DNA from 2 places in the Acidovorax sp. ACV01 genome. Region 2 is predicted to be linked to the other one. Evidence: predicted binding sites of a transcription regulator. Region 2 holds the regulator's gene; the other holds the start of a gene.

Evidence for each region. The regulator FliA, encoded in region 2, starts transcription of late flagellar genes. The targets are predictions, from matches to a motif close to CTAAAGTTTNNNNNNNNNNNGCCGNTA.
Region 1: a site for FliA is predicted at 1,200-1,226, ahead of IB243_RS19145 (flagellinolysin). Genes of this name have one in related genera too.

The regions. Positions count from the first base shown of each region.
Region 1 covers NZ_JACUZT010000006.1:384,105-399,006, forward strand. Annotated here, with positions in the region: gene IB243_RS19145 (flagellinolysin) at 1-1,068, opposite strand, end outside; gene IB243_RS19150 (MFS transporter) at 1,352-2,632, shown strand; gene IB243_RS19155 (DUF1800 domain-containing protein) at 2,802-4,412, shown strand; gene IB243_RS19160 (DUF1501 domain-containing protein) at 4,606-5,817, shown strand; gene IB243_RS19165 (DHH family phosphoesterase) at 5,921-6,838, opposite strand; gene IB243_RS19170 (TerB family tellurite resistance protein) at 6,976-7,440, shown strand; gene IB243_RS19175 (alpha/beta fold hydrolase) at 7,523-8,335, shown strand; gene IB243_RS19180 (ankyrin repeat domain-containing protein) at 8,429-8,764, opposite strand; gene IB243_RS19185 (DUF6151 family protein) at 8,922-9,515, opposite strand; gene IB243_RS19190 (pseudouridine synthase) at 9,724-10,518, shown strand; gene IB243_RS19195 (nitronate monooxygenase family protein) at 10,587-11,537, shown strand; gene IB243_RS19200 (NAD(P)H-dependent oxidoreductase) at 11,568-12,158, opposite strand; gene IB243_RS19205 (MgtC/SapB family protein) at 12,634-13,140, shown strand; gene IB243_RS19210 (DMT family transporter) at 13,373-14,341, shown strand; gene IB243_RS19215 (hypothetical protein) at 14,610-14,831, shown strand.
Region 2 covers NZ_JACUZT010000008.1:40,425-55,326, forward strand. Annotated here, with positions in the region: gene IB243_RS21015 (flagellar biosynthesis protein FlhB) at 62-1,216, shown strand; gene flhA (flagellar biosynthesis protein FlhA) at 1,213-3,294, shown strand; gene flhF (flagellar biosynthesis protein FlhF) at 3,291-4,790, shown strand; gene IB243_RS21030 (hypothetical protein) at 4,783-5,580, shown strand; gene IB243_RS21035 (RNA polymerase sigma factor FliA) at 5,726-6,442, shown strand; gene IB243_RS21040 (hypothetical protein) at 6,725-7,099, opposite strand; gene flgM (flagellar biosynthesis anti-sigma factor FlgM) at 7,148-7,468, opposite strand; gene flgA (flagellar basal body P-ring formation chaperone FlgA) at 7,563-8,327, opposite strand; gene flgB (flagellar basal body rod protein FlgB) at 8,578-9,036, shown strand; gene flgC (flagellar basal body rod protein FlgC) at 9,073-9,477, shown strand; gene IB243_RS21065 (flagellar hook assembly protein FlgD) at 9,496-10,152, shown strand; gene flgE (flagellar hook protein FlgE) at 10,194-11,474, shown strand; gene flgF (flagellar basal-body rod protein FlgF) at 11,654-12,394, shown strand; gene flgG (flagellar basal-body rod protein FlgG) at 12,432-13,214, shown strand; gene IB243_RS21085 (flagellar basal body L-ring protein FlgH) at 13,241-13,930, shown strand; gene IB243_RS21090 (flagellar basal body P-ring protein FlgI) at 14,342-14,902, shown strand, end outside.

The DNA of each region.
Region 1 (14,902 bases), on a different contig from region 2:
CGATGCGGCGGCAATGGCGGCATCCAGCGTGGCGCCGGGGTTGTTGCCCATGTAGCTGAGCACGTCCTTGATGCCCGTCCCGCCCGCGGTCTTGATGCGGTCGTGCATGTAGCGCACCGCCGAATAGCTGGCCGAGTAGAACTCGCTGGTGTTGGTGGGCCCGCCAATGGCCGCCACCACGGCCGCCACGCCGAGGTTGGCCACGTCGCCGCGCACGCGCTCGTCGGCGCCCTGGATGAACTCGGCCGAGCCTTCGGCAAACCACAGGTGGTTGCTGGTGATGTCCTGCCAGTGGGTGGACCGGGCCATCACGGCGTGCACCATTTCATGGCCGATGATGCGGTCGTTGTAGTACGGCGCACTGCCGCCATTGGGCATGTTGGGCGGCACGAAGTCGGCCATGTCCACCTGCAGCACCAGGTTGTTGCCGCGCCCCTGCCCGTCAAAGCCGGTGACCTGCACATAGGCGGCCACGCCACCCGCGTTGTCGGTGAAGCCGGTGTAGCGGATGTCCAGTGCCGCGCCATCCGCCTCGATGCCGTAGTAACTGCGGATGAGGTTCTCGCTGCTCTCCAGCCAACTGCCGGCACTGGTCAGGCCATCGAACACGGCCAGCAGGTTCTCGTCGCCCACCACGCTGGCCTCGGAGCGGTCGAACACGTCCATGCCATTGAACTGCGTGGTGCGCCCGGTGCGGTCGATCTCCTGCGCCAGCCGCGTGACCTCGGCCTGGATGGCCTGCCGGTCGGCCGCGCTGTTGGTGTCGTTGGCTGCCTGCACGGCCAGCTCACGGATGCGCTGCAGGCTGGCCGTGACGCTCTGCAACGCTCCCTCGGCCGTCTGCATGAGTGACACGCCGTCGTTGGCATTGCGCACCGCCTGGTTGAGCCCCCGGATCTGCGAAGTGAACCGCTCGGAGATCGCCAGGCCCGCCGCGTCGTCCTTGGCACTGTTGATGCGCAAGCCCGAGGACAGGCGCTGCACGGTCGTGGCCATGTCGCTCTGCGCACCGCCAAGCCGGCGCTGCGCATTCAGCGACATCACATTGGTGTTGATCGTCAACGCCATGGCACGCCCCGGGGACTCCTGGTCAAAGTAGATGAATAAATAGACAAACGGTAAAAACCGGGCGAAGCGGCACGCCCAGCCCCACGCAGCAGCAGCGCGCAGGCCGGAAACCCGCTTCTTCCTCTCTGCCTTATCGGCGGGCCGGGGCAAAACCTGAAGGCCCGTTTCTGCGGGTCTTTCCCCAAGCGCTCAGCGTGCAGGCGGCACAACCGCTAGCATCCAAGGGTCTTTTCCATCTGGCCCCACAGCACGCGCTGCCCCGGGCCGAGCCCGCTCCGTTTTCATGACAGTCCCCCATTCCCCCCCCGCAGCACCCGATGCCGAGACCTCCAGCGTCTACGGCCACTCCGGCTTCATTTCCTTTCTGATCGCCCGCGTGGTGGCCGTGGTGGCCACCCAGGTGCAGGCCGTGGTGGTGGCCTGGCAGGTGTATGACCTCACGCGCGAACCGCTGGCGCTGGCCTATGTGGGCCTGGCGCAGTTCCTGCCCATGCTGTGCCTGCTGCTGCCAGCGGGCGACCTGATCGACCGCTTTGACCGCAGGCGCATCCTGGCGCTCGCCTGGTCGGTGGGCGCGGTGTGCAGTGCGTTGCTGTGGTGGCTGGCGGGCCATGGGGCCAGCGGCGTGGCGGGCATCTATGCGGTGCTGGTGCTGTACGGCTGCGCACGCGCTTTTTCGGGCCCGGCCATGCAGAGCCTGCTGCCGCAGATCGTGCCGCGCGGCCAGCTCGCGCAGGCCATTGCCGCCAACAGCATGCTGATGCGCGTGGCCAGCATTGGCGGGCCGTTGCTGGGCGGGCTGCTGTATGCACTGGGCGGCGGCGAGTTGACCTATGCCGTGTGCTGCGCGTGTTTTGTGCTGGGCGTGGTGTTGCTGCTGCGCGTGGTCGTGGCGCACGCCACGGCGCCCGGCCCCGCGCAAGGCACGATGTGGCAGCGTTTTGGCGCGGGCATCACCTTCATCCGCACCCGGCCCATCATCCTGGGCACCATCTCGCTGGATCTGTTTGCCGTGCTGCTGGGTGGCGTGGTGGCCTTGCTGCCCATCTATGCGCAAGAAGTGCTGCACGTGGGCCCCGCCGGCCTGGGCGCACTGCGCAGTGCCATGGCCGTGGGTGAGGTGGGTGCGGGGCTGTACCTGAGCATGCGCCCCTTCAACCGCCATGTGGGGCGCACCATGTTCATCGCAGTGGCCGTGTTCGGCGTGGCCAATCTGGTGTTTGCGCTGTCCACACTGTTTTGGCTGTCGTTTGCGGCGCTGCTGGTGGCGGGCGCGGCCGACATGGTGAGCGTGTACATCCGAGGGGCGCTGGTGCAGTTCTCCACGCCCGACACCATGCGCGGGCGGGTGAATGCGGTGAACATGCTGTTCATCGGCTCATCCAACGAACTGGGCGAGTTCCGCGCCGGTACCAGCGCGTCATGGTTTGGCGTGGTGCCCGCTGCCGTCGTGGGCGGCCTGTGCACGCTGGGGGTGGTGGGCGGCTGGATGCTGGCGTTCCAGACCCTGCGCAAGGTGGACCGTTTTGAAGAGGCCGCACAGGCCACGGGCGCAGCGCCATAGCACTGAGAACCTGTTCTAAGACGATCGTGCCTGGGGGTTTGGAGATACCCCTCGATACATTCTCCCTGGCGTTTGTGTCGCGCAGGTAAAACCCGCCGTGCGGGCTTGCATGCGGGTGGTGGCAGCGGCACCATGCGGACAGCCATTTGCCGGCTGCCCGCGAGGCTCCATGACCCCCACTTACCCATTGCACCTCCACCGCCGCACCCTGCTGCTCGGCCTGGCGGGTTGCGCCGTCTTTGGCGCCCCACCTGCCACACAAGCCGCGCCCCTCGCAGCCGCAGTGCCCAACACAACAGGCCCGGGCGCCTGGAGCGCGGCCGACGAACCCACCCTGGCCCGCCTGCTGGACCGCGTGACCTGGGGCTGTACGGCACAGGGCACGCAGGGGCTTGGCGGCTGGGGCATCAGCGCGTATCTGGCGGCGCAACTGCGCCCGGATGCCAACGCCGCGCTGCCCCGTGAGGCCCAGGCGCAGATCGACGCCATGGCCATCTCGCGCACCCCCATTGAAGCGCTGGCGGCAGATATGGACGCCCGCAACCGTGCGGCCAAGGCCCGGCCCACCGAGGACGAGCGCAAGGCCGCGCTCAAGGCCTGGCAGCAGGACATGCGCGCGCTGCAGCAAGAAGCGGCCGAGCGTTTTGTGCTGCGCGCGCTGTATTCGCCCACCCAGCTGCGCGAAAAGATGACCTGGTTCTGGATGAACCACTTCAGCGTGTTTGCGGGCAAGGGCAACCTGCGTGTGCTGGTGGGCGACTACGAGGAACGCGCCGTACGCCCCCATGCACTGGGCCGATTTCGCGACCTGCTGGGTGCCACCGTGCGCCACCCGGCCATGCTGCGCTACCTGGACAACGCACGGAACGCCGCCGGCCGCATCAACGAAAACTATGCCCGCGAGCTGATGGAACTGCACACGCTGGGCGTGGACGGTGGCTATAGCCAGCAGGACGTGCAGGAGCTGGCGCGCGTGCTGACCGGCGTGGGCGTATCGCAGCGCCCGCCCGGCGAAGAGCCCCCGCGCATCAAGCCCGCACTGCGCCGCCACTACGTGCGCCAGGGGCTGTTTGAGTTCAACCCTCAGCGCCACGACTGGGACCCCAAGACACTGCTGGGCCAACCCTTGCGCGCCGAAGGCCTGGCCGAGGTGGACGAGGCGCTGGACCGCCTGGCGCGCGCCCCAGCCACCGCGCGCTTCATCACGCGCAAGATCGCGCTCTTTTTGGTGGGTGATAACCCGCCCCCTGCGCTGCTGCAGGCACTGGCCCGCAGCTTTGAACGCACCGATGGCGACATTGCTGCCGTGCTGGAGACGCTCTTCAACACGCCAGACTTTCGCGCATCGCTGGGCCAGCGTTTTCGCGACCCGGTGCACTACGTGCTGGCAGGCCTGCGCCTGGCGCACGGCGACGCCGTGCTGCCCAGCACCGAGCCTGCGTTGGGCTGGCTGCAGCGCCTGGCCGAGCCCCTGTATGGCCGCGCCACGCCCGACGGCTACCCGCTGGACGCTGCGTCCTGGTCAGGCTCCGGGCAGATGAGCACACGCTTCGAGATTGCCCGCGCACTGGGTGCCGGTGCCGCAGTGTCACCACCAGCCCGCGACGACGCAGCCACCATGGCCAGCGCGCGCACACCCCCGGCCCTGGCGCAGACCGCCTATGCGCGCGCGCTGGAGCCCGGCTGGTCCCCGGCCACGCGCCACGCGCTGGCGCAGGCCACGTCGCCACGCGAATGGAATCTGCTGTTCCTGGCATCCCCGGAATTCATGCACGGATGAGGAAAAGAGATGAAGTTCATCCCCCTGAGTCGCTTCGCGCCTTCCCCCTTCTCTCGAATAGCTTCGCCATTCGGGAATGGGTGACGCAGCCAGTGCGGCGGGGCGGCCCTTGCACGGCTGCCCTGGCCCAGGACACGTGAATGCACCCGCAGCGGGCGAAACCCTGTGCCAGGGTGATTGAAAGGACAGCACCATGCTTCGCAGACACCTTCTACAAGCCCTGGGCGCCAGCGCACTCGGTGCTATCAATGCGAGCGTCCTGGCCGCGCCCCAAACCCAGGACACGCGCTTTCTGCTCGTGTTCCTGCGCGGTGGCTACGACTGCGCCAGCCTGCTTGTGCCTACGGCCAGCAGCTATTACTACGAGACACGCCCGAACATCGCCATCGCCCGCCCCGGGCAGGACGGCGGGGCACTCGAACTGAGCGCCGACTGGGGCCTGCACCCTACGCTGGCTCCATCGTTGCTGCCGCTGTACCAAAACCGCCAGCTCGCCTTTATCCCGTTTGCGGGCACCGACGATCTCTCGCGCAGCCACTTCGACACGCAGGACAGCATGGAGCTGGGCCAGCCGCTGGGCGGCCGGCGCGACTTCCGATCGGGCTTTCTGAACCGGCTGGTGGCCGAGCTCAACCCGCGCACAGGCAACACGGCAGCCACGCTGCAGCCCATGGCCTTTACCAGCACCCTGCCGCTGGTGCTGCGCGGCACAGTCGATGTGCCCAACACGGCGCTCAGCGCGGGCGCGGGCCGAAGCGGAGTGGATGCGCGGCAGGCCGAACTCATCGAATCCATGTACCGCGGCACGGCGCTGGCCACACCCGTGAACGAAGGCTTTGCCACCCGCAGCGAAGTGGCGCGCGCCATGCAGGGCGAGATGGAAGCCGCCAGCCGCAACGCGCTCTCCACCAAGGGTTTCGAGGGCACGGCGCGGCGCATGGCCAAGCTGATGCAGACGCGCTACCAGCTAGGGTTTGTGGACGTGGGCGGCTGGGACACCCATGTGGCGCAGGGTGCGGCCACGGGGCCGCTGGCCAACCGTTTTGAGGAACTGGGCCGGGGCCTGGCCGGCTTTGCCGATGAGATGGGCCCGGCGTGGAAATCCACCGTGGTGGTGGTGGTCAGCGAGTTCGGCCGTACCTTCCGCGAAAACGGCAACCGGGGCACCGACCATGGCCACGGCACCGTGTTCTGGGTGCTGGGCGGCGGTGTGGGCGGCGGGCGCATTGCGGGTGAGCAGCAGGCCCTGACTGCCAGCACGCTGTTCCAGAACCGCGACTACCCCGTGCTCAACGACTACCGCAGCGTGCTGGGCGGGCTGTTCGCGCAGATGTATGGGCTGAACGCCGCCGCCGTGGCGCGGGTGTTTCCGGGAACGAAGGGCGCGGATCTTCGGCTTGTGTAGCCACACCCCAGCGCCCTACCTTCGACCGCTATATTTTTAATAGCTATCAGCGCTTATTCATCAAGCGCCAACAGCCATTTCTACTCAAATTTTCGCCCCAGCTTCAGGCATTGAAGGTGCCGGTCAGCAGTTCAGGCAGGCGCTCGACCTTCATCTTGAAACCGCAGGCCTGCGCATGGCCACCACCACCCATGCTTTCGGCCAGCGCGATGCAGTCAAAGTTGCGCTGTGCGCGCAGCCCCACCTTCACGCCCTTGTCGCCCGCGCTCCACATCAGCGCAAAGGTGCCGGTCTTGGCCGAGAGGATGTCGCCCACCAGGCTGTGGAACATGCCGGGTGCGTTCACCATCAGCCCGGTGATACCGTTGAACACCAGCGGCTGCGCGCCTTCGGCAATATCGGCGCAGAGCTTGCGGTACTTCTCATCCATCGCCGCACCACGCGCCATGAACAGGGTAAGCTGCTCGGGCGTAAAGGCTGCAATCTCGCGCCAGCGGGCAAAGCCCTGCTCTTCCATGTCGAGGGCGGAAAGGAACGCCGCGCTCTCGGCAAATTCCCACTTCCAGATGTCACGGTCTTCCACGTACTTGAACAGCGCGGGCATGGGCTCGTGCGGGTGAAAGAACTCCCACGCCAGGCGCGCGCCCGACTTGCTCATGTCGAAGTGCACCACGCCGCAGCGGCAGGCAAAGCCTGTGAGCTTTTCGGCGGCGCTCTTGTGGTGGTCCAGCATCACGAGCTTGGCGGCGCGCTCGTCGATGGCGGTCATCACCTCGTTGGCAAAAGAGAAGTCCAGGATGTAGACCGCGCGGCCTTGCAGGGGCGGCAGGTCGTCCACGGACTTGACATCGCCGTGGTCGAGCCCCACGTACTCGGCACTGTCGCCGTAGTAGAGCCAGGCGGCCAGCGCGGCGCCAAAGCCATCCGGGCAGTTGCGGCCGTGGTACAGGATCAGCGGCGCGGGATCGTTCTTGTCGGGGGCAACCAGCAGTTGCAGGGGGAGAATGGTTTTCTTCGTCATGGCCTGCAATTGTCGCCGGGGTGGTGGCGCACTGCGAGCGCTATATGACCAAGGCGGCCGCCTGCCCGCCTGGGAACCAAGCCCGCCCGCTTTGCCTCCACCCTCCATCACCTCGCTTTTGCCACCAGGCCACCACCATGTTCCAGACCCTCAAAGACCTGCTCGACAGCCTGATCCAGCCCAACGCAGCCCCCTCCAGCGAGGAGCGCGCCCACGCCGTGCAACTGGCCGCTGCAGTGCTACTGGTGGAGGTGGTGCGGTTTGATACCGCCATGGACGACGCCGAGCGCACCGCCATGGTGACTGCCCTGCGCAGCAAATTTGCGCTGAGCGACGATGAACTGGAGCGCCTGCTGGAGCTGGCCGTGACCACATCCAAGACTGCCTACGACTACCAGCGCTTTACCAGCAGCCTGAACGAGCACTTCACGCAGCCACAGAAAGTGCAATTGGTCGAGGCCATGTGGCAGGTGGCCTACGCCGACGCCCACATCGACGCCAACGAGAACCACACCATCAGCAAAGTGGCGGGCCTGCTGCATGTGACGCATGGTGAATACATCGCGGCCAAGATGAGAGCGAAGGAAGCAGCACGCCTTTGAAGACTGCGAAGAGCCACAAGCGGCGGGTAGACAGTCTTGACATCCAAAGGCCGCGATCAGTATCTTCATCGCCATGAAAACAATGAAGCTGGTTGAAGTCGAAGGCGCGTTGCTGGCAGTGGAGTACGAGGCAAATCATGGCGGTACGGCCACTCCGGTTCTTTTCTTGCACGCCAACGTCGCGGATCGACGCATGTGGCAAGGGCAATGGGACTGGTTGGCAACCTCCCATCCTGTCATCAGCTACGACCGCCGGGGCTTTGGAGAGTCACACACCTTGAGCCCCACGCCACACTCTCATGTGGCAGACCTTTGGAAAGTGATGGACTCTTTGGGATATGACCGTGCCGTGCTGGTCGGCTGTTCCATGGGTGGGCGTGTCGCCATTGACGCCGCACTGGCTCAACCCGACAGAGTCAGGGGCCTGGTGGTTGTCGCGCCCGGAGTCAGTGGTGCGCCAGCCCCCCAACACTGCGATTCAGTGAACGCCCTAATGAACGCAATAAGCGCTGCTGCGCATCAGGGTGATCTGGACACCAAAAACGAGCTTCAGGCGCGTCTTTGGCTGGACGGCCCCTTGAGCCCACCGGGGCGAGTAGAAGGGGCGATTCGGCAACTCTTTCTGTCGATGAACGGATCCGCCTTGCGGGCGGCACATCCTGGTATGGCATCCGAAGAACCTTCGGCATGGGAGCAACTGGAAGCGATCAAGCCCCCCGCCCTCGTGATGTGGGGAGACCTTGACCTGCCGCACTTGCAGGAGAGATGCAAGCTGCTCGCGCACCGCATACCTGCGGCGCAAAGCATGGTGCTTCGAGCCACAGCGCATTTTCCAGCGCTGGAAGACCCGCAGCAATTCAACGCAGCTTTGGGACGATATCTTGGAAGCTTCTAGCTGTCGGGTCGGGTTTGTCCAGGCTTCTCGTACATCAGCCGCTGCACGCAGATCGAAGAGCCTCTGGAAGCTTTCGGCCATTCACAGACACCGCTACACCGGCAGCCAGCGCCACCAGAACGGCTTACGCTCTTCTCGGGCGCCCCGGGCCTGCAGCAGCGCGATGAACTCGCTGCGCTGGTAGCGGCGCGCGGCCTGCAGGGGCGTCATGTCATCAAAGTCGGACTTGAGCTCTGGGTCCGCCCCATGCGCCAGCAGGTAGTGCGCGATCTCGTTGTGGCCATGGATGATGCTGGCCACCAGCGGCGTGCACAAAATCTCGGGATGCTGGTAGTTGGGGTTGACGCCAGCGCTGATGTGGTGGCGCACCAGCGCCAGGTCGCCCGCCACGGCGGCGGCATACATGTCTTTCCAGTCTCCTGCCGACATGGGGTCTCCTTGTTTTGTTTTTCGGTTTGGCGAAGAGTGCAGCGCGGGTCGATGCACATGCACCCAGGCCAGGGGGCTCAACGGTAAACCGTCGGCATTCTGGCACGCCCTGGCGCATGGCTGGTGGCGCAAAGAACTACTGCACCCGGCCCAGCTGCTACACCGCTGCCCCGGCCCTTTCGCGTTCGGCGGCGGACAGCACACGCACCGCCACCACGGGCACGCCAGCGGCTGTGAAGAAAGGTGTTCGGCGGTAGCTGCCATTGAAACGCGCTGCGGCAATGCGAGGCATGAAGCCCAGCAGCGCCTTCAGCTGGCTCCAGCCCGTGCGGGGCGGCGTGCCCTTGGCGCTGGCGGTCTCCAGGTGCATCTGCACTGGCACAAACGCAGGCGCAAGCGGTGCGCCGCCCGCGCGCAGGCACAGGTGGACCAGGCCCACATAGGGCATGCGCCAGTCGCGCCCCGTATTGGCCAAAGGGGTGTTGCAGCAGCGCGCATACCAGCGCAGCAATCCTGCCTCAGACAGCGACACGCAGGCCAGCTGGTCGGTGCCACTGGTGAAAGACACGTTGCGGGCATGCGTGCCCACCACCTCGGTGCCGGCCTGAGCGTCCAGCACCGCGTCGGGCTGCCCCAGATGGTGGGCATAGGCCTGGCAGTCCCGGCAATAACAGATGGCGTGGATGGCGGAGCGCGTGTCGGCCACTTCGCCGACGACCTTGGCACACTGGCATTGAAAGCGATGGATCATGAAGCCCCCTCTGGTGGACCGGGAGCTTATCGCCCCTGCTGCCAGAATCTGTCAGCAGTGTGCAGGCCAGGCCATGCGGGCGCCCTGCCCTCCGCCGTGTAGTAAAAACGATGCCCCCCACAAGCCCCAGCCCCCCAGCATCGGCCATGCCGTCGTGCGGTTGGGCCTCCGTCCGTAGTTTCTCGCGTGATTTTTTCGCTCTTCTTCCATGCCTCCTCTGCACATTCTCTGGCGCGACGAGCACCTGGTGGCCGTCTACAAGCCTGCGGGCTGGCTGGTGCACCGCACAGGGCTGGACGCGGGCGAAACACGGTTTGTGATGCAGACCCTGCGCGACCAGCTGGGCCAGCATGTGTACCCCGTGCACCGGCTCGACAAGGGCACCTGCGGCGTGCTGGTGATGGCGCTGCACAGCGACTCGGCGCGCGCGCTGTCGCAGGCCTTTGAGCACGGCGCCACGCACAAGCGCTACCTGGCCATGGTGCGCGGCTGGGCGCCCGGGGCCATCGAGGTGGACCACGCCTTGAAGCCCGACGATGCCCCGGCCGATGCGGCCGTGCAGGAGGCCCACACGCGCTTTCAGCGCCTGGCGCAGCTCACGCTCGACGAGGCCAGCGATGTGCGTTTTGCCACCACCCGCGCCTCGCTGGTCGAGGCGATCCCCACCACCGGGCGGCGCCACCAGATCCGGCGCCACCTCAAGCACCTGGCGCATCCCATCCTGGGCGACGCGACACACGGCAAAGGCCCCCTCAACCGCTGGTGGGCCGAGCGGCTGGGGCAGCAAAGGCTGTGGCTGCATGCGTGGCAGCTGACGGTGCCGCACCCGGTGTCGGGGGTGGTCATGACCTTCGACAGCGGGCTGCCATGGCCAGGGCTTGCTGGATGGGGTGCCGGGAAAACCACTGCAGAGGATACAAACGCCAGCCCCAGCGCCGACTGGCAACGCCTGTTTGAACGGTTGCCATGGGAAGAGACACCGGGGACGCCCGGAGCACCGTAACCCGGGCGACACGGCGACCCCACGCCCGTCGAAATAATGGGCTCTCCAAAAATCAGGAGACTCCGTTCATGACCCCACCCGCCACCAACCGCGTCCTCGCCCACACCGGCGCGCGCTACCCCATCATCCAGGCGCCCATGGGCTGGATCGCGCGCACCCAGCTGGCCTCGGCGGTGTCCCGCGCGGGCGGGCTGGGCATCATCGAGACGTCCTCCGGCGAGACGGCCAACTGCCAGGCCGAGATCACGAAGATGAGCGCGCTCGGCCTGCCGTTTGGCGTGAACCTGCCCATCCGTTTTCTGAAAGACGACGCCATGCTGCGTTTTGTCTGCGCATCGGGCGTGAAGTTTGTGACCACCTCGGCGGGCAGCCCGGCCAAGTTCATCGCGCCGCTCAAGGATGCGGGCATCACCGTGTACCACGCGGTGCCCACGGTGGATACCGCGCTCAAGTGTGTGGATGCAGGCATCGACGGCCTGGTGGTCGAAGGTGGTGAAGGCGGCGGCTTCAAGAACCCCGAAGAGGTCTCCACCCTGGTGCTGCTGCAGGCCATCCGCGCGCGGGTGGATGTGCCGCTGGTTGCGGCCGGTGGCATCTGCGACGGGCGCGGCATGGCAGCGGCCTTTGCGCTGGGGGCTGAGGCGGTACAGATGGGCACAAGGTTTGTGAGCTGCGCCGAAAGCCCGGTGCACGCCAACTACAAGAACGCCATCGTCGATGCGGGCGTGACCGGCACCTGGATGCTCAACACCAAGGCCAGCCCCTGCATCCGCGCGCTCAAGTCGCAGCGCACCCAGGCCATCCACGAGGCAGGCCTCATGCCCGCCGACAGCTTTGCGGGCATCCAGCGCGTGTACTTTGAGGGCGACATGGAGGCCGCGCCTGCGCTGGCGGGGCAGACCGCCGGTCTCATCGACTCCGTCAAGACGGCCCAGCAAATCATTGAAGAGACGGTGGCGGAGTTCTTTGCGATCAGCCAGCGCATGGGCGCCCTGGCGGCAGCGCGGTCGTTTGGCTGAAGGCCGTTGGAGCGCGGTGGCGGGGCGGCCCTACGCCGCCTTGGCCCCCAGCGCGCGCATGCGCGCCTTCCACCTGGCAACCCCATCATCGCCCAGTTGCTCCACGCTGCCCACCAGCGTCTCATGCACTGGCGCAATGCCCACAAAGCCCAGGATATTGCGCTCCAGCGACTTCACGCTGTGCGCGCGGAAGTACCAGCGGTAGACCAGCGCTGGCATGCCCATGGTGACCACCACCCGCGCACTGCGGCCGGTGAGCCCCTTGCGGCCAAAGGGGTTGCTGCCTTCGGTGTTGAAGGCAAACCCGGGCCGCGCCACCTGCTCCAGAAAACCCTTGAGCAAGGCCGGCATGTCACCCAGCCACAGCGGAAAAAACAGCACGATGTGCTGCGCCCAGCCGATGTCCGCCTGCGCAGGCTTGAGCACCGCAGGCAGCAGGCCCAGCTCCCACTCGTGCTGGCTGCGCAGCAGCGCAAAGTCGATGGCGGCCACCTCGATCTCGCGCACCTCGTGCCCGGCCGCAATGGCACCCTGCGCATAGGCCTGCGCCAGCGCATGGCACAGGTGGGGCGCACTCGCATCCGGGTGGCCCTGGATCAGAACAATGCACTTGGGCGTCATGGCAAACACTCCTCACGGAACCACGCCCGCCGGTAGCGGCGGCCGCTGCGGGGCACCAAGGCAAATCGTGACACGCGCCACCCCGGGGCGCAAGCGCCCAGCAGGTGGCGCCACCCGCAGGGACGGGCTGGGGAGGCGCGGGAGGAACGTGGCTACGGGCGGCAACCGTCAGGCGCTTCGCTTTTGATAGCTACCAGCGCTTTACCATCATGCGCCAGGTGCCAATTTTTATAAAAACCTGGCGCCCACACCCAGCCAAGTACGTCGTTGGCGTGCGTCGGCAGTGTCCTACCCCCGCGCTCGCCTGCCACCGGTAGACGCTGCCCTGCCGGGGCGGCACAGTCGCAGGGCAGCACTGTTGTTGCGCCCCTTCCACCCGACGGACTCCCCGCCATGCCACCACGCGCGCCCCACCCTCCGACCACACAACCCTCCACACCGCACACCCCATTCACCGGGCGCGAGGACCACAGCCATGGCTGACCTCTGGCAGGAGATCGCCAGCACGGTGGCCTCGGAATTCTCGGACGTGCCCGATGCGGCACAGGCCACGCGCATCGTGGTGCGCCTGGCCATGGCAGCGCTGCTGGGCGGGCTGCTGGGTTGGGAACGCGAACACGCGGGCAAGGCCGCTGGCGTGCGCACGCACATGCTGGTGGCCATGGGCGCGGCCCTGTTCGTGCTGGTGGCGCAGCAGGCCGGCATTGAAGCAGCGGACAACAGCCGCGTGCTGCAGGGCATCATCGCGGGCGTGGGGTTTCTGGGCGCGGGCACCATCCTCAAGGGCGATGCCGAAAGCCAGGTCAAGGGCCTGACCACGGCCGCTGGCATCTGGCTCACGGCCGCGATCGGCGTCGCCGCCGGGCTGGGCCGCGAAGCCACGGCCGTGCTGAGCGCCGTGCTGGCGCTGGCGGTGCTGTGGGCCATACCGATGCTGCACGACAAGGTGAGCCGCAACGCGGCCAACCACAAGTCGGACTGATCCAGGCCGAGCCGAGTCGAGCTGAGGCAGCCCGCTGGCGCGGGCTGCGCTACACTTTTTGGCCCACCGCCCCTCTGGCTGCAGCGCAGGCCCACGCGCCGCAGCCAGCCACCTCCCGTTACCCCATGCACAGTCTTCCAGCGCAGCACCGCTGCCTTGGCGGCGCAGCCCCCGCGCCGTTTGCCGCCCTGCCACCCGCCACAGCCTGCGGCCTTCCTGCGGCGGTACAACCATGACGCGGACGAGCGACTCCGAGGCTCAGCCTGCGGCATCTGCAGCCACGACCACGACCACGACTGCGACTGCGATGGCCACCACAGCGCAGGCGGCAGCCTCGGCCAACGTGCGCGGCATCGTGGCCATGGTCGCGGCGGTGGGGTGTTTTTCGTTGATGGACGCCCTGCTCAAGACCCTGTCGGCCAGCTACCCGGCCATGCAGGTGGCGGCGCTGCGCGGCTGGGCTGCGCTGCCGCTGGTGGCGGTGTATGTGCTGTGGCGTGGCGAGGTGGCCGGCCTGCTCCGGGTGCGCTGGCCGCTGCACCTGCTGCGCGGCGTGCTCAACGTGACCATGCTGGGCCTGTTCACCTACGCGCTCAAAGAGCTGGGCCTGGCCGAGGCCTACACGCTGTTCTTCATCGCGCCACTGCTGATCACGGCGCTGTCGACCGTGGTGCTGCGCGAGAAGGTGCGCGCCGCGCACTGGGTGGCGATTGCGCTGGGCATGGTGGGCGTGGTGGTGGCCCTGCGGCCCAGCCAGGAGGCCTTTTTCACGCTGGGCGCCCTGGCGGTGCTGGGCGCGGCGTGTGGGTATGCCGTGTCGGCCATCACGGGGCGCGTGCTCAGCCGCACGGACTCCAGCGCCAGCCTGGTTTTCTGGACCACGGCCTTCCTGGCGCTGGGTGCGGGCGCGCTGGCCTGGCCCAACTGGGTGGGTGTGGCGCAGGCGCACTGGCCGCTGGTGGCGGGCCTGGCGGTCACGGGGTTTCTGGGGCAGCTGGCGATCACCGAGGCGTTCCGGCACGGGCAGGCGTCGGTGGTGGCGCCATTTGAATACACAGCCCTGGCCTGGGGCATGGGGCTCGACTGGGTGCTGTGGCAGGCCGTGCCGGGGGTTTCCACGTTGCTGGGTGGCGCGATCATCATCGGCAGCGGGCTGTATCTGGTGCGGCAGGAGCGGACGCAGGCGGTGGTGCCTCCATAAGGTGAAGCTCCCCCTGAGTCGCCTTCGGCGCCTTCCCCCTCTCTCGCTGCGCGGGAGGGGGACGCCACCGGTGGCCTGGCAAAGCCAGTTCCACGGTGGCACTGGCCTGGGCCGTGCCAGTTTCATGCGCTGAGCCAAGGACAACGACGACCTTGCAGGTGGCGGCACCTGCCCGCGCCGTCGCACGGCATGGTCTTACACCCCGGTGCGCGTGCGCGCAGTGCAATGGAAGCTCCATCACATCGGCACCGCCGCAAAGGATTTCGCCATGACCCAGCACGCCACCATTGCAGGCCACGTCACCTACACCCCGGGTGACGGAGCCCCCCTGACCATTCCGAAAGGCCCCGTGGAGCTGGAGCCTTCCAAAGACAGCACCACCCTGAGCTGGACTGCCGACAACGATGCCGTCGGCTCCGCCGCGATTCCGAAGGACCAGTTCAACCAGTACGTTCGCGACGGAAAAATCCGTCTGCAGGACAGTCGGTGAGCCCCACAGTGCGGCAGCACCGAACACTATGAAATTGATAGCTGTTAGCGCTTTATGATCAAGCGTTAGAG
Region 2 (14,902 bases):
ATCGGGCTTTAGATTTCCGGGTCGCTCACGACAATGGCATGACACCAGCCGTCATGCCATCATGGAATCCAGCCAAGAAAAAAGCCTACCCGCGTCAGAGCGCAAGCTGCAGAAGACGCGCGAAGACGGCCAGGGAGCGCGCTCACGCGATCTTTCCCACTTGGCAATCCTCGGTGCCGGGGCAGCCTGCCTTCTCGTGCTTGCCCCCCAGCTGATGGACCATATGCAGCGGGCGATGAGCCAGCAGCTGGCGTTTGATGCAGCCACCGTGATGGCACCGGGCACCATGCTCAAGCGCTTGCAGGACATGATGTTGGTGGGCCTGGTGGCCAGCACGGTGTTTGCCCTTCTCACCAGCGCCGCCGCCCTGATCAGCGCCATTGGCGCGGGCGGCTGGATTCTGAGTCTCAAGCCGATCACCCCCCAATTCAACCGGCTCAACCCGATCTCGGGCGTGGCCAACCTTTTCTCCAAGCAGCAGATGGCCAATGTGGCCAAGATGGTGCTGATGACCGCGATCCTGAGCTATGTGGCCTGGAAGTTCATGGGCAACAGCATCGACACCGTGGCCATGCTGGTGCTGCAACCCTCCCCCATGGCCATCCGCCAGCTGGCGGACTGGCTCACGTCCGGCATGAGCCTGCTGCTGCTGGTGGTGTTTCTGGCGGCGCTGGTGGACGTGCCCCTGCAGGCTTACTTCTTCAAGGCGCGCCTGAAGATGTCGCACGAAGAAATCAAGCAAGAGCACAAGGAATCCGACGGCAACCCGCACACCAAGGGCCGCATCCGCCAAAAGCAGCGCGAGATTGCCGACCGTGCCAGCGTGGGCGCCGTTCCCAAGGCCGACTTCGTGGTCATGAACCCCACCCACTACGCCGTGGCGCTCAAGTACGACGAAAAGACCATGAGCGCCCCACAAGTGATTTCGCGCGGCACCGACCTCATCGCGCTCAAGATCCGCGATGTCGCCAAGGAGCACAACGTGCCCGTGCTGCAGTCGCCCATGCTGGCCCGGGCGCTGTATGCCCATGCCGAGCTCGACCAGGCCATTCCCACCGCGCTCTACACCGCCGTGGCCCAGGTGCTGGCCTATGTCTACCGCTTGAAGGCCGCCCTGCGTGGAGAAGGCCACATGCCTGACGGCCTGGTGGAGCCGTTTGTGCCCCCTGAACTCGATCCGCTGAACCGCACTCCCGTGCAAGGCGCTGCCGTATGAACACCTCCGTAACGTCTCTTCGGCAATGGGCTGGCAGCAATGCGGGCGCCCTGCAGGGCCTGTCGGCGCCGCTGCTGGTGGTCGCCATTCTCGCGCTCATGGTGCTGCCGATCCCGCCGTGGCTGCTCGACGCGTTCTTCACGCTGAACATCGCCGTGGCCCTGATGGTGATGATGGTGGCGGCCTACATGCTGCGCCCCCTGGATTTCGCGGCCTTCCCATCGGTGCTGCTGCTGACCACCCTCATGCGCCTGTCGCTGAACGTGGCCTCTACCCGGGTGGTGCTGCTGGAAGGCCACACGGGCCCGGGCGCCGCCGGTGCGGTGATCGAGGCCTTCGGCCACTTCCTGATCGGTGGCAACTTTGCCGTCGGGCTGATCGTGTTCGCGATCCTGGTGGTGATCAACTTTGTGGTGATCACCAAGGGCGCCGAGCGCATTGCCGAAGTGTCGGCCCGCTTCACGCTGGACGCCATGCCCGGCAAGCAGATGGCGGTGGATGCCGACCTGAACGCCGGGCTGATCGACGAGAAGGAAGCCAAGCGCCGCCGCGCCGAAGTGGCGGAAGAAGCGAACTTCTTCGGGTCCATGGACGGTGCCTCCAAGTTCGTGCGCGGCGATGCGGTCGCCGGCATCCTGATCCTCTTGATCAACATCATCGGTGGCTTTGCCATCGGTGTTTTGCAGCATGACCTCTCGGCCAAGCAGGCGGCCGACAGCTACATCCTGCTGGCCATTGGTGATGCGCTGGTGGCGCAGATCCCCGGCCTGCTGATTTCGGTAGCCGCCGCCATGGTGATCTCGCGCGTGGGCAAGGACCACGACATGGGCCGCCAGATCGTGCAGCAGCTCTTCATGTCACCCCGCGTGCTGGGCGTAACCGCAGGCATCCTGCTGCTGCTGGGCCTGATCCCGGGCATGCCTCACGTGGTGTTTCTGACCATGGGTGGCCTGCTCGCCTATGGCGCCTGGGTGCTGCACGAACGCCAAAAGGTACCGCCCGAAGTCGAGGCCCCGCCCGCCCCCGTCAGCGATGGCGAAGCCACCTGGGACGACCTGCAGCCCGTGGACCTGCTTGGCCTGGAGCTGGGCTATCGCCTGATCAGCCTGGTGGACAAGAGCCGCCAGGGCGACCTGCTCACGCGCATCAAGGGCGTGCGCCGCAAGTTTGCGCAGGAAGTCGGTTTCCTGCCCCCAGCCGTCCACGTGCGCGACAACCTCGAATTGAAGCCCAGCGGCTACCGCATCACGCTGCGTGGCGTGGTGGTGGGCGAAGGCGAAGCCTTCCCCGGCATGTTCCTGGCCATCAACCCGGGCGGCATCACCACGCCGCTGATTGGCACCCCCACCACAGACCCTGCTTTTGGACTCCCAGCACACTGGATCGACGACCGGCAGAAGGAAGCCGCACAAATGGCTGGTTTTACGGTCGTTGATTCCGAAACCGTGATGGCCACCCATTTGTCACACTTGATGCAAGTACAAGCCGCCAAGCTCCTCAGTCGCACGGAAACGCAGCAACTGGTGGAACACGTGGCCAAGCTGGCTCCCAAGCTCATCGAAGAAGTGGTCCCCAAAATGGTCTCCATCGCAACGTTCCAGAAAGTCCTCCAGCTGCTGCTGGAAGAGTCTGTGCACATCCGCGATATCCGCACCATCATCGAAACGCTGGCCGAGCACGCCGGTGGCGTCTCCGATCCCGTCGAGTTGGCCCGCCGCGTGCGCATTGCGCTGTCGCCCGCCATCGTTCAACAGATCTACGGCCCGACCCGCGAACTCAACGTCATCGCCATCGAACCCGGCCTCGAACGCCTGCTGGTACAGGCGCTGGGCAACACGGCCGGCCCCGCCCTGGACCCGGGCGTGGCCGACATCCTCACGCAAAAGGCCGCCGAGGTGGCCCTCAAGCAGGAAGAGATGGGCCTGCCCGCCTGCCTGCTGGTTCCCGACCAAATCCGCAACGCGATCTCCCGCCTGGTGCGCCGCGTGGCCCCCCGGCTGCAGGTGCTTGCGCACAGTGAAATCCCCGAGACCCACACCATCCGCATTGGGCCGATCCTTAGAGGTGCATCAGCATGAACATCAAACGCTTCCACGCTCCCACATCCCGGGAGGCTCTGGCCAAAGCGCGCATGGCCTTTGGCGACGGCACACTGATCCTGTCCAACCGCCCCACGGCCAACGGCGTCGAAGTCGTGGCCACGGCCGAGGACACCCTGTCGGCCCTGGATGGCGGCGGCAGTGCCGGCTCTTCCAGCAACCCGCCCTTGTTGGCCCCCACACCGGCGCGCAGCGCGCCCCAGCGCGCAAGCCAGGCAGCCACGGCCAACACCCTGGGTCGCAACCCGGTGGAGGAAGACACCGAGCAGCTGGCGATGAGCACGCTGTCGTTCCAGGACTACGTGCGTGAGCGCATGCTGCGCCGCCGCCACGAGGCGCTCAACGGCCCCGCCGAACCACAAACCTTGTCGGAGCGCAGCCGCGACCAGGAGCCGGAACGTGAACGCATGCCCGCGCCCGCCGTTGTGCGCCACAACCCGCTGCGCACCATCCCCATGGACATCCCGCCCGAGCCGCCACGCCGCCGGCAGGAAGCCGCCAGCGCCAACCTGATCCAGTCGAACAACCAGCAGAGCGTGATGAACGAACTCCATGCGATGAAGGAGTTGATCGAAGACCGCTTCAACACACTGGCCTGGCTGGGCCAGGCGCGCCAGAACCCGATCCAGTCCAATCTCATGCTCAAGATGATCCGCGCGGGCTATTCACCCTCGCTGGCCCGCGCCGTGCTGGAACGCATGCCCGAAGAGCTGTCGGCGGCAGAGTCGGTGCGCTGGTTGATGGAAGTGCTGGAGCGCAACCTCAAGACCGACCTGGCCGAACCTCCGCTGTACGAGCAAGGCGGCATCTTCGCGATGGTGGGCTCCACCGGTGTGGGCAAGACCACCACCACGGCCAAGCTGGCCGCACTGTGCGCACGCATCCACGGCCCCGGCAGCGTGGGCCTGATCACCCTGGATACCTACCGCGTCGGCGCCCACGAACAGCTGCGCACCTATGGCCGCATGCTGGGCATCGTGGCCCATCTGGCGCACGACCGCGCCGCGCTCCAGGACCTGCTGGGCCTGCTCAGTGGCAAGAAGATGGTGTTGATCGACACCACGGGCGTTGCCCCGCGCGATCCGCGCAAGCGCGACATGCTCGACGTGCTGGACCTGCCCCACGTCAATCGCCTGCTGGTGCTCAATGCGGGCTGCCATGGTGACACGCTCGATGACGTGCTTACTGCCTTCAAGACCGAGGGCTCCCAGCAGGCCATCCTGTCCAAGGTGGACGAAGCCGTGAAGCTCGGCCCCGCCATCGACGCACTGATTCGCCACCAGATGGTGCTGCGCGGCGTGACCAACGGCCAGCGCGTGCCGGAAGACTGGGAGCGCGCCGATGCACACAAGCTCATCAGCACGTCCATGCGCGCGCCCGCCAAATCGGCCTTTGATCCCAAGGCGACCGACCTGAACTTCTTCTTCTCGCATTCGCCTGACACCATGAACGAGCGAGGGCTGGTCGATGCTTGATATCGGCTTTCACCAGGCGGCCGGCCTGCACAGCTTCACCCCGCAGTCAGAGCTGCGGGTGGTGGCGGTCGCCAGCCAGGACAACGCAGGCACCGGGCTGGAGACGCTGTGGCAGATCTGCGCGAGCCTGCAGCGCTTGGGCTACCCGGTGGTGGTGCTTGACGGCACCGCCCAGGAGACGGACGACTGCCCGGGGCTGCTGCACCTGCTGCAACAGGCGCCGTGGAACGAGGGCGTCAGCCTCAACATGGGGGCGATGGCCTCGTCACTGGCGGTGATTCCGGCGGCGAAGGGCCTTTTGCGCATCAGCCGGGAGGCCAGCCGCAATGAAACGGCGCCCCTGCCCGGCCTGCTGCCCTATTTTCGGACGTACGGACTGATCGTGCTGCACGCGCCTGCGGCCACACTCGGGCCGCTGCTGACGCACACGTCCACCATACCGCTGGTGGTGATGGGCGACGGATCGGCCGGCGTGCTGACCAGCTACAAGAGCCTCAAGCAGATCGCCCTGCACACGACCCTGCCCTGCATGGTGGCGGCCTTGCTGCGCGGCGACACCGCCGCCGAACGGCGCAAGACACAGCACGCGCTGCTGACCCTGCAGGACTGCGCGGAGCGCCACCTGGGTGGCCCGGTGCGCACGACCACCATCGCCACGCAGAACCCCCAGGACCTCCAGCGCCTGGCCTTGCAACTACTGGAAAATGCGGGCACTATCAGTGAATCGCTGACGGCCCTACCGCCTTGCAACATGACAGAAATGCCTGCGCATTTCGTCCGGAGCCATTGACCAGCGTACCAGAGCGTGTGATGTACTTGTTTAACCCCATGCCGTTGCTGGCCGCCGCATGCGGCGTTCAGGCCCTGGCACATGCGGGGCCAGGCCAAACCGGCCTGCCCGGCGGCTTTGCAGGCACTTGAAGGTGGATAACACGATGTACACCGCCAAAGGCCAGCTCGATCGTGATGCGCTGATCCGCCAGCACGTCCCGCTGGTGCGAAGGATTGCGCACCACATGATCGCCAAGCTGCCCCCCAATGTGGAGCTGGACGATTTGATCCAGGTCGGCATGATGGGCCTGGCGGATGCCCTGTCGCGCTACGAAGTCGCCCAGGGCGTGCAGTTCGAGACCTTTGCCACCCAGCGCATCCGCGGCGCCATGCTCGACGAGTTGCGCGAGGGGGACTGGATGTCACGCAGCTCTCGCAAGAGCCAGAAAGACATCGAGCACGCAGTGCGCCGGATGGAACAAAAGCTGGGCCGCAGCCCCCTGGAGTCTGAAATCGCCAGTGAGATGGGCATGAGCCTGCCCGACTACCAGAACCTGCTGGGCAAGGTCCGGGGCACACAACTCGTGTATCTGGAAGACATGACCCATGGCAACGAGGACGACGATGGTTTCCTCGACCGCCACGTTGCCGATGGCGATGCCGACCCGATGGAAATGCTGCGCGACCAGCGGCTCAAGATGTCGCTGGTGAATGCCATCAAGACCCTGCCCGAGCGTGAGCAGCACATCATGGGCATGTACTACGAGCACGACATGAATCTCAAGGAGATCGCAGCCGTGCTGGGGGTTACCGAGTCACGGGTGTGCCAGCTGCACAGCCAGTCTATCGCCCGGCTGCGCGCCAAGATGCGCGCGCATTAGCTCCCTCTGAGGCCATGACTCCCCCCAAGTCGCCTGCGGCGCCTTCCCCCTGAGGGGGACGCCACCTCTGGACTGGCGAAGCCAGATCCACGGGGGCACTGGTATTGGGCTGCGACCGTTTCGACGGCCATTGCGCTCGGCCGAACTCCGACGTACTGAATCCGATTTGCTATCGATGGAATAGCTGCTCGCGCTTGACTAGCGTTGGATCAAACCGGTTTGACGATTCAAACGCAGGTAGTTCAATCGCTGGCAGCTATCTTTTTTGGGTTGCGACTCGACTCAGCCCGCCGACTTGTAGATCCGTGCCACACCGGGCTTGCCGGGCTGGGCGCCACGGCCGTCGCCATAGGTGGCGGGGGAGCTGGCCTGGGGCAGCAGGCTGGCAACCTGGCGGTCGGCGTTGGCGGACAGGCGGGCGAGGCCCTCGCGGTGGTTGGCCAGCATGCCGCCGATAGCATCCACCCGCTTTTGCAACTGCACCGGCAAAGGCAGGCCTCTGGCCGCCGTCTGCTCCAGAATGCGCGCGAACTGAGCCGCTGCATCCCGCAGGGCCGTGCTGTTCTTTTCCAGGGATTGGGGATCTGCCGCGAGAAGGGCGGCGGAGACTTTTTCGATCAGCTGTTCAACAGCCGAGAGGGATTCTTCCAGCGACATGGCGCATTGTGCGTTCTATGGCACCCGCCTGCCAAGTGAGTTGACGAATCAGCCGCGGGAGCGGGCCAGGATTTCTTGGGCGTTGGAGAGCATCTTGTCGGCAATGGCCTCGGCATCTACCGAAAATGTGCCTTTTTCGATGGCCGACCGCACAGCCTTGACCTTGCTGGCATCAAAATCACCGGTGGAACGGGTCGTCTGGTCCAGCGCGCGGGCAGCAGTGGAAACCGTGACGGGCACACCGGCGGTTGACACGGCCGCAGCGTCTTTGGCGGCTCCTTCAGCAGCGCTGGCAGGACTTTTGGCTTGCTTGGCAAGCCCCGTCTGCGCCAAGGTGCCCGGGAGTTCCGGTTTTTGACCAATCTTCATCGCTCTCTCCACCACCCCGTTGGATGTGGGGCATCAGTAGCAATGTTTTCGACCCATTTGGCCCGGACTTTAGCCATTTATCGCGGCAGCGTCATCAAAGAGCTACGACCACAGTTCCATTTTCATTGACAGTACCACTAATCATTCGACCATTGTCCATGCGGATGCGAACAATCTGCCCCGCAGCGCCTGCTGACATGGCCTGCCCCGCCGACGTCACTGCATAGCCAGGCCCTTGGGCAACCACCTTGACCTGGGCGCCTGCGCGGAAGAGTTGAGGGGGGCGCACCATGGTCTGGCGCAATGCCTGGCCCGCCACCAGCTGGCGCGCGGCCACCTGTCCCACCCACATTTCCGGGTTGGCCATGACCGCCGCCGACTCTTCAGCCCAATCCACTTCGGCTTCCGTAGCGTCGTTGGCGGTGAGGACGGCCCCCGAGGCCACCGGGGCGGTCAACACCCACGCTGGGCCAAAGGCCTTGACGGTCACAGGAAGGTACACATTCCAAGCGGTCTGGCCCTCTACGCAGCGCAGCCCCAGGCGGGTACGCCCCCACAGGCGGGCGCCCGCTGGCAGGTAAGGCTCGACCCGCGCACAAGGCGCAAGCCGCAAACGGGAGTCGAGTGAGCCAACACTCACTTCCATGCGCAATGGCAACCCGGGAGCCTGATTGCGCGACATCGCGTCATTCAGCCAACGCTGGGTCAAAGGCCCCAGGTCGGTGTTGGGGTCGGCTGCAGCCTGCGCCAACGCGGCCCCACTGCTGCCGGCAACCGTTGCCAGCCCCAGCACCACCGCCAGAGCGTGGCGCACCGCAGCGCGCCCCTGTCCGGCGGCAGCCAGGGCGCCAGAGCGCATCAAACGGGAAATGAAGGGGGAAACGAAGATCGCTGGCATAGGGCCTCCTGGGCATCGCAGGTCTTCCCGCGCTGGCGGCAAAGACTATTTCACGACTGGAACTATAGGCACACGGGCCCTGCGCAAAACCCGAAACTGCGCGCCCATTTCCGCGTTCTTCGCGCTTTAGAAAAAAGCGGCGGCTTTCACAATCGAACCACGCCGGAAACCCCCAACCGGCCCCTATTGCAACCCAGGGTGTGAGGCAACCATGCTTGACAAGATGACCAACCGGCTGGACTTCCACGGCAACGCGCTGCTGCTGCGTGCCGAGCGCCAGCGTGCCATCGCCAGCAACATCGCCAACGCTGACACCCCTGGCTACGTGGCTCGTGATTTCAGCTTTGGCGATGCGATGCGCGAAGCCACAGGCTCTGGATCTGGTGTGACCCGCCTCGCCACAGGGGGCTCCGTGGGCACTGCGGGCAACTTGGGGGCCAAGGGCGCCACAGACCCCCGCCACATTCCTCTGCCCGCCGCCAGCACGGGCACCGGCGCACCCGGTGCGCTGGGCTACTCCGTGCAGGCACAGCCCAGCCTGGACAACAACACGGTGGACCTGGACCGGGAACGCGCCAACTTTGTCGACAACGCCGTGCGCTACGAAGCCACGCTACGTTTCATCAACGGCAACGCCAAAACCATGCTCAGCGCGATCCAGGGCCAATAAGCCACCCGCATTGCAGCGCAGAAAGCGAGTCTCCCCATGTCCATGTTCTCCATCTTCAATGTGTCGGGCAGCGCCGTCAGCGCGCAGTCGCAGCGGCTCAACGTGGTGGCCAGCAACCTGGCCAACGTCGATGCCGTGGCGGGCCCCGATGGCAAGGCTTACAAGGCCCGCCAGGTGGTCTTCCAGACTGCCCCCATGGGCGCAGACAGCTCGGCCGGTGTGCGCGTGAGCTCCATCAGCGAAAGCAACACGCCCGGCCGCCGCGTGCACGACCCCAGCCACCCGTCGGCCGACGAACAGGGCTATGTGACGCACTCCAACGTCAATGCCGTGGAGGAGATGGTCAACATGATCTCCGCCTCCCGCTCGTACCAGAACAACGTCGAGGTCATGAACACGGCCAAGTCGCTGCTCCTCAAGACCCTGCAGATGGGCCAGTAATTTCCGGGAGACCCCACCATGATTCTCAGTGCCACCAACGCCCCCTCCGTGACCGACGCAACCGGCACGAAGGCCAACACCGCCGCTACCGACCCAGCGGCCGCGCAGGACCGCTTCCTGAAACTGCTGGTTGCACAGCTGAACAACCAGGACCCGATGAATCCGCTGGACAACGCCCAGATGACCTCGCAGATTGCGCAGATCAACACGGTGACGGGCATTCAGCAGCTCAACCAGACGATGGAGAGCATGTCGGCGCAGTTCAACTCGCTGCAGGTCATGCAGGGAACGACCCTGATTGGCCGCAACGTGATGACCGAAGGCTCCACGCTGGCCGTGGCCGACAAGGCCGGCAAGGGCGGCTTTGAGCTGGGCTCGGCCGCCACCAAGGTGAAGGTCGAGGTCATGACCGCTGGCGGCCAGGTGATCGAGACCATGGACCTGGGCGCCAAGGCCGCAGGGCGCCACACCTTCGAGTGGGATGCCAGCAAATACACCGGCTCCACCGAGGGACTGCAGTTCCGCGTCAGTGCCGTCAATGGTTCGACCAAGATCGAAAGCACGTCGCTGGCCCTGTCCAAGGTGACGGCCGCAGGTGCCGAGGACGGCCAGCTGGTGCTGACCCTGGCCAACGGCAAAACCATCAACTACAGCCAGATCAAGGCCCTGGTCTAAACCCCGGCCGATTCAGTGACCGCCCCCATCAGGAGAACACCATGAGTTTTCAGCAAGGCCTCTCTGGCTTGAACGCCGCCAGCAAGAACCTCGACGTCATCGGGCACAACATTGCCAACTCCAACACCGTCGGGTTCAAGGCCTCGCGGGCAGAATTCGCCGAAATGGTGGCTTCGGCCATCGGCTCGGCGGGTGGCACCAATGCCGGCATCGGCGTCGAAGTGGGCGCTGTCTCCCAGCAGTTCACCCAGGGAAATCTCACGATCACCGGCAACAGCCTGGATGTCGCCATCAACGGCAACGGCTTCTTCACGCTCACGCTGCCCGATGGCACGCCCGCCTACACCCGCTCCGGCAACTTCAAGCTGGACAAGGAGGGCAACATGATCACCAACGACAACGCGAACGTGATGGGGTACCCCGTGGACCCGGTCACCGGGCTGCGTTCGGGCACGGACCCCATCCCGATGGTGTTCCCCACCTCCGAGCCCATCCCCGCCAAGCAGACCACGACGGTCACTGCCGCCTTCAACCTGCCCGCCACGGCCACCGACGCGGCCGGCGACCCTGCCGCGACACCCCCGATCCCGGCCACGCCACGCGCCACCTATGGCACGTCCATCAACGTGTTCGACAGCCAGGGCGTGGCCAAGCCGGTGAGCCTGTACTTCCAGAAGACCGCCACCGACAACACCTGGGACGTGTACGACGCACTCGACGACCCGACGGCGGTGCCCCCAGTGGTGGCTGCACCCATCGGGCAGATCACGTTTGACAACAATGGCGCCATCACCGGCCCGGTGGCCACGCCACCCGCCACGGGCTTCGCGCTCACGCTGAACGTGAACCCGACCCCGCCCAACCCCAACAACCTGCCCGCCTTTGATGTGGCGGTGAGCCTGGACGATGTTTCCCAGAGCGGCAACAAGTTCTCGGTCTCGAACCTGAGCCAGGACGGCTACACCACGGGCGAGCTCACCGGCATCAACATCGAGAACAACGGGATGATCATGACCCGCTACTCGAACGGCGTGACCCGAGCGGAAGGCCAGCTTGCGCTGTCGAGCTTCCGCAACACGCAGGGCCTGGCAGCGGTGGGCAGCAACAATTGGGTGGCCACCTTTGAATCCGGCCAACCCGTAGCAGGCACGGCTACGGACGGCAACTTTGGATCACTCCGCTCGGGCGCGCTGGAAGACTCCAACGTGGACCTGACCGCCGAGCTGGTGAACATGATGACCGCGCAGCGCGCCTACCAGGCCAACGCCCAGACGATCAAGACGCAAGACCAGGTGATGTCCACCCTGGTGAACTTGAGATGAAACGCCCCCTGAGTCGCTTCGCGCCTTCCCCCTCTCTCTGCGCGCTGCGCGCTCCGGGAGGGGGACGCAGCCAGCGCGGCGGGGCGGCCCTTGCGCGGCTGCCCGCGCCTGGGCCGCGCCGGTTGCACACGCTGCGCAGGGCACGCAGCACTGCAGGGTACTGAAAGGAACATCGCACCATGGACCGCATCATTTACACCGCGATGACGGGCGCCAACGCGGCCGCCCACCGGCAGGCCGTGTTGTCCAACAACCTCGCCAACGCCTCCACCCAGGGGTTTCGCGCGGAGATGTCCACCTTCCGCTCCGTGCCCATCCAGGGCGATGGCTCCAAGACCCGCGTTTTTGCGCTGGAGGCCACCTCGGGCCACGTGAGCACGCCCGGCCCCGTGCAGCGCACCGGCCGCAACCTCGACGCCATGGCCGTGGGCAATGCCTGGTTTGCCGTGCAGGGCCTGGATGGCACCGAGGCCTACACCCGCGCAGGCACCTTCGAAGTGTCGGCCACGGGCCAGCTGCTCACCCCCACCGGGCTGCCGGTGCTGTCCGACGGCGGTGCGCCCATTGATGTTCCCCCGGGCGCCGAGGTCACACTGGGCTCGGACGGCACGGTCACTGCCAAGGCGGCAGGCCAGCCCGCGCAGGCCATTGGCCGCCTCAAGCTGGCCACCCCCACACTGGAAGACCCGCTCAAGCGCGGCGACGACGGGCTGTTTCGCACTGCGTCGGGGGACCCGATCCCGAGCGACGCCAACGCCCGCATGCTGGCCGGGGCGGTGGAAGGCTCGAACGTGAACCCGGTCGAAAGCATGGTCGGGATGATTGCCGCATCGCGCCAGTTCGAGCAGCAGATGCGCCTGCTGCAGTCCGCCGAAACCAACGACAAGACCGCCAGCCAGCTGCTGAGCATGAACGGCTGAGGTCGCGTCCCACGCCGCCACGCCAAAAGGAAGCACCATGATCAACTCCCTCTGGATCGCCAAGACCGGCATGTCTGCCCAGCAGACCCAGCTCGACGTCATCTCGCACAACCTGGCCAACGTCTCCACCACCGGCTACAAGCGCAACAACGCGGTGTTCGAAGACCTGATCTACCAGAACCTGCGCCAGGTGGGCGCCAACACCACCGAGCAGAACCAGCTGCCCACCGGCCTGCACCTGGGCCTGGGCGTGCGCACGGTGGCCACCAGCCGCAACTTCGTGCAGGGCAGCCTGCAGGAGTCCAAGAACAACCTGGACGTGGCCATCAATGGCAACGGCTTTTTTGAAGTGACCATGCCCGACGGCACGCTGGGCTACACGCGGGACGGCTCGTTCCAGGTCGATTCGCAAGGCCGCCTGGTCAACTCCAGTGGCCTGCCCGTGGCTAACGGCATCACGGTGCCCGCCAATGCCACGAGCGTGACCATCAGCGCCGACGGCGTGGTGTCTGCCACTGTGCAGGGCAACACCCAGCCCCAGCCGCTCGGCAACCTGGCGATGTCAGCCTTCATCAACCCGGCCGGCCTCGAGCCCATCGGCCAGAACCTGTTCAAGGAATCTGCCGCCTCGGGCCAGCCCCAGCAGGGCACGCCCGGCACCAACGGGCTGGGCATCCTGAAGCAGGGCTTCCTGGAAGCCTCCAACGTCAACGTGGTGGAAGAGCTGGTCACCATGATCCAGGCCCAGCGCGCCTACGAAATGAATTCCAAGGCCATCCAGACCTCGGACCAGATGCTGGCCAAGCTCAGCCAGCTGTGACAAAGATGACGACAGGAGCTTTCGCCATGCTGCAGTTCACTCGCCTTTTTGCCCTGCCGGCCGCCCTGGGCGCGCTGATGCTCACGGGCTGCGCCACCATGTCACCCCCGCCGCCAGTGGACATCCTGCCCACCACGCCGCCGCCGCTGGCCGCCGCGCCGCGCACCCCACCACCCGTGACGGGCGGGCTGTTCCACAACGCCAGCTACCGCCCCGCCTTCGAAGACCGCCGCGCGCGCATGGTGGGCGACAACGTGACGATCATGATCGTCGAGAACGTGACGGCCAGCCAGAAATCCTCATCCACCGTGGACCGCACCTCGGAGGCCTCAGCCGGCATCACCAACCTGCCTTTCGTGAAGAAGTCGCTGGCCGACCGCACCACGCTGGGCGCCGCGTCGGAAAACACCTTCTCCGGCAAGGGCGGCACCGAAAGCGCCAACACCTTCACCGGTTCGATCACGGCCACCGTGGTGGACGTGCTGCCCAATGGCCACTTGGTCGTGACGGGGGAAAAGCAGATCGGCGTGAACCAGAACGTGGATGTGCTGCGCTTCTCGGGCACCATCGACCCGCGTGCGCTGCAGCCGGGCAGCATCGTGAACTCGACCCAGGTGGCCAACGTGCGCGTCGAATCGCGTGGCCGTGGGGCGCAGAACGAAGCCCAGGCCATGGGGTGGATGAACCGGATCTTCAACACGATCACGCCGTTCTAGATTCCCCCCTGAGTCGCTGCGCGCCTTCCCCCCTGAGGGGGGACGCCACCCCCGGCCCGGCAAAGCCGGATCCGCGGTGGCGCTGGCCTTTGGCCGCGCCAGTTTTTACGGGTGTGGTTTCTGGATGCGCCGGGGGCACAAAGCCTGGGGTTTTGAGGCTTCGGGATGCCTGACCGTTGTGAAAGATCCTCGTCCCAGTTTGCTACATTATTTATAGCCACCAACGCTTATCCATCAAGCGTTAGATGCTGTTTTTATTCATACTTTCTTCTGTAGCGCGGCACCGGCGCCTGCCTGGCTTTACGCACGCCACTGGCCGTTCACCACCTGCCCTGGAACCCACGCAATAGGCCGGTGAACCCGCTTCTTTTTGGGTTTTAGTTCCTGGCGGGGCCGCCCACAATGGATGCCATGAAAGCCTTGTCCCACTCCCTCCTGTCACGCCCCGTGCGCGCGCTGTGGCTGTTGTTGGCCCTTGTGGCCGCTGGTGTGGCGGTGCCCGCACATGCCTTGCGCATCAAGGAAGTGGCGGCGGTGCAAGGGGTGCGCAGCAACCAACTGACGGGCTATGGCCTGGTGGTGGGGCTGGACGGCACGGGCGACCAGACCACGCAGATGCCCTACACCACGCAGGCCATGTCCAACTACCTGCAGCAGATGGGCATCAGCCTGCCACCCAGCGCGGCTGGCCAGCTGCAGCTCAAGAACGTGGCGGCCGTGATCGTCACGGCGCAGCTTCCCGCTTTTGCGCAGCCGGGGCAGACGATCGACATCAACGTCTCCTCCATGGGCAACGCCAAGTCGCTCAAGGGCGGCACGCTGATCGTCACGCCGCTACGCGGCGCCGACGGCGAGATCTATGCGCTGGCCCAGGGCAATGTGGTGGTCGGTGGCGCCGGTGCATCGGCCGGCGGCAGCAAGGTGCAGATCAACCACCTGAGCGCAGGCCGCATTCCGCAGGGCGCGCAGGTC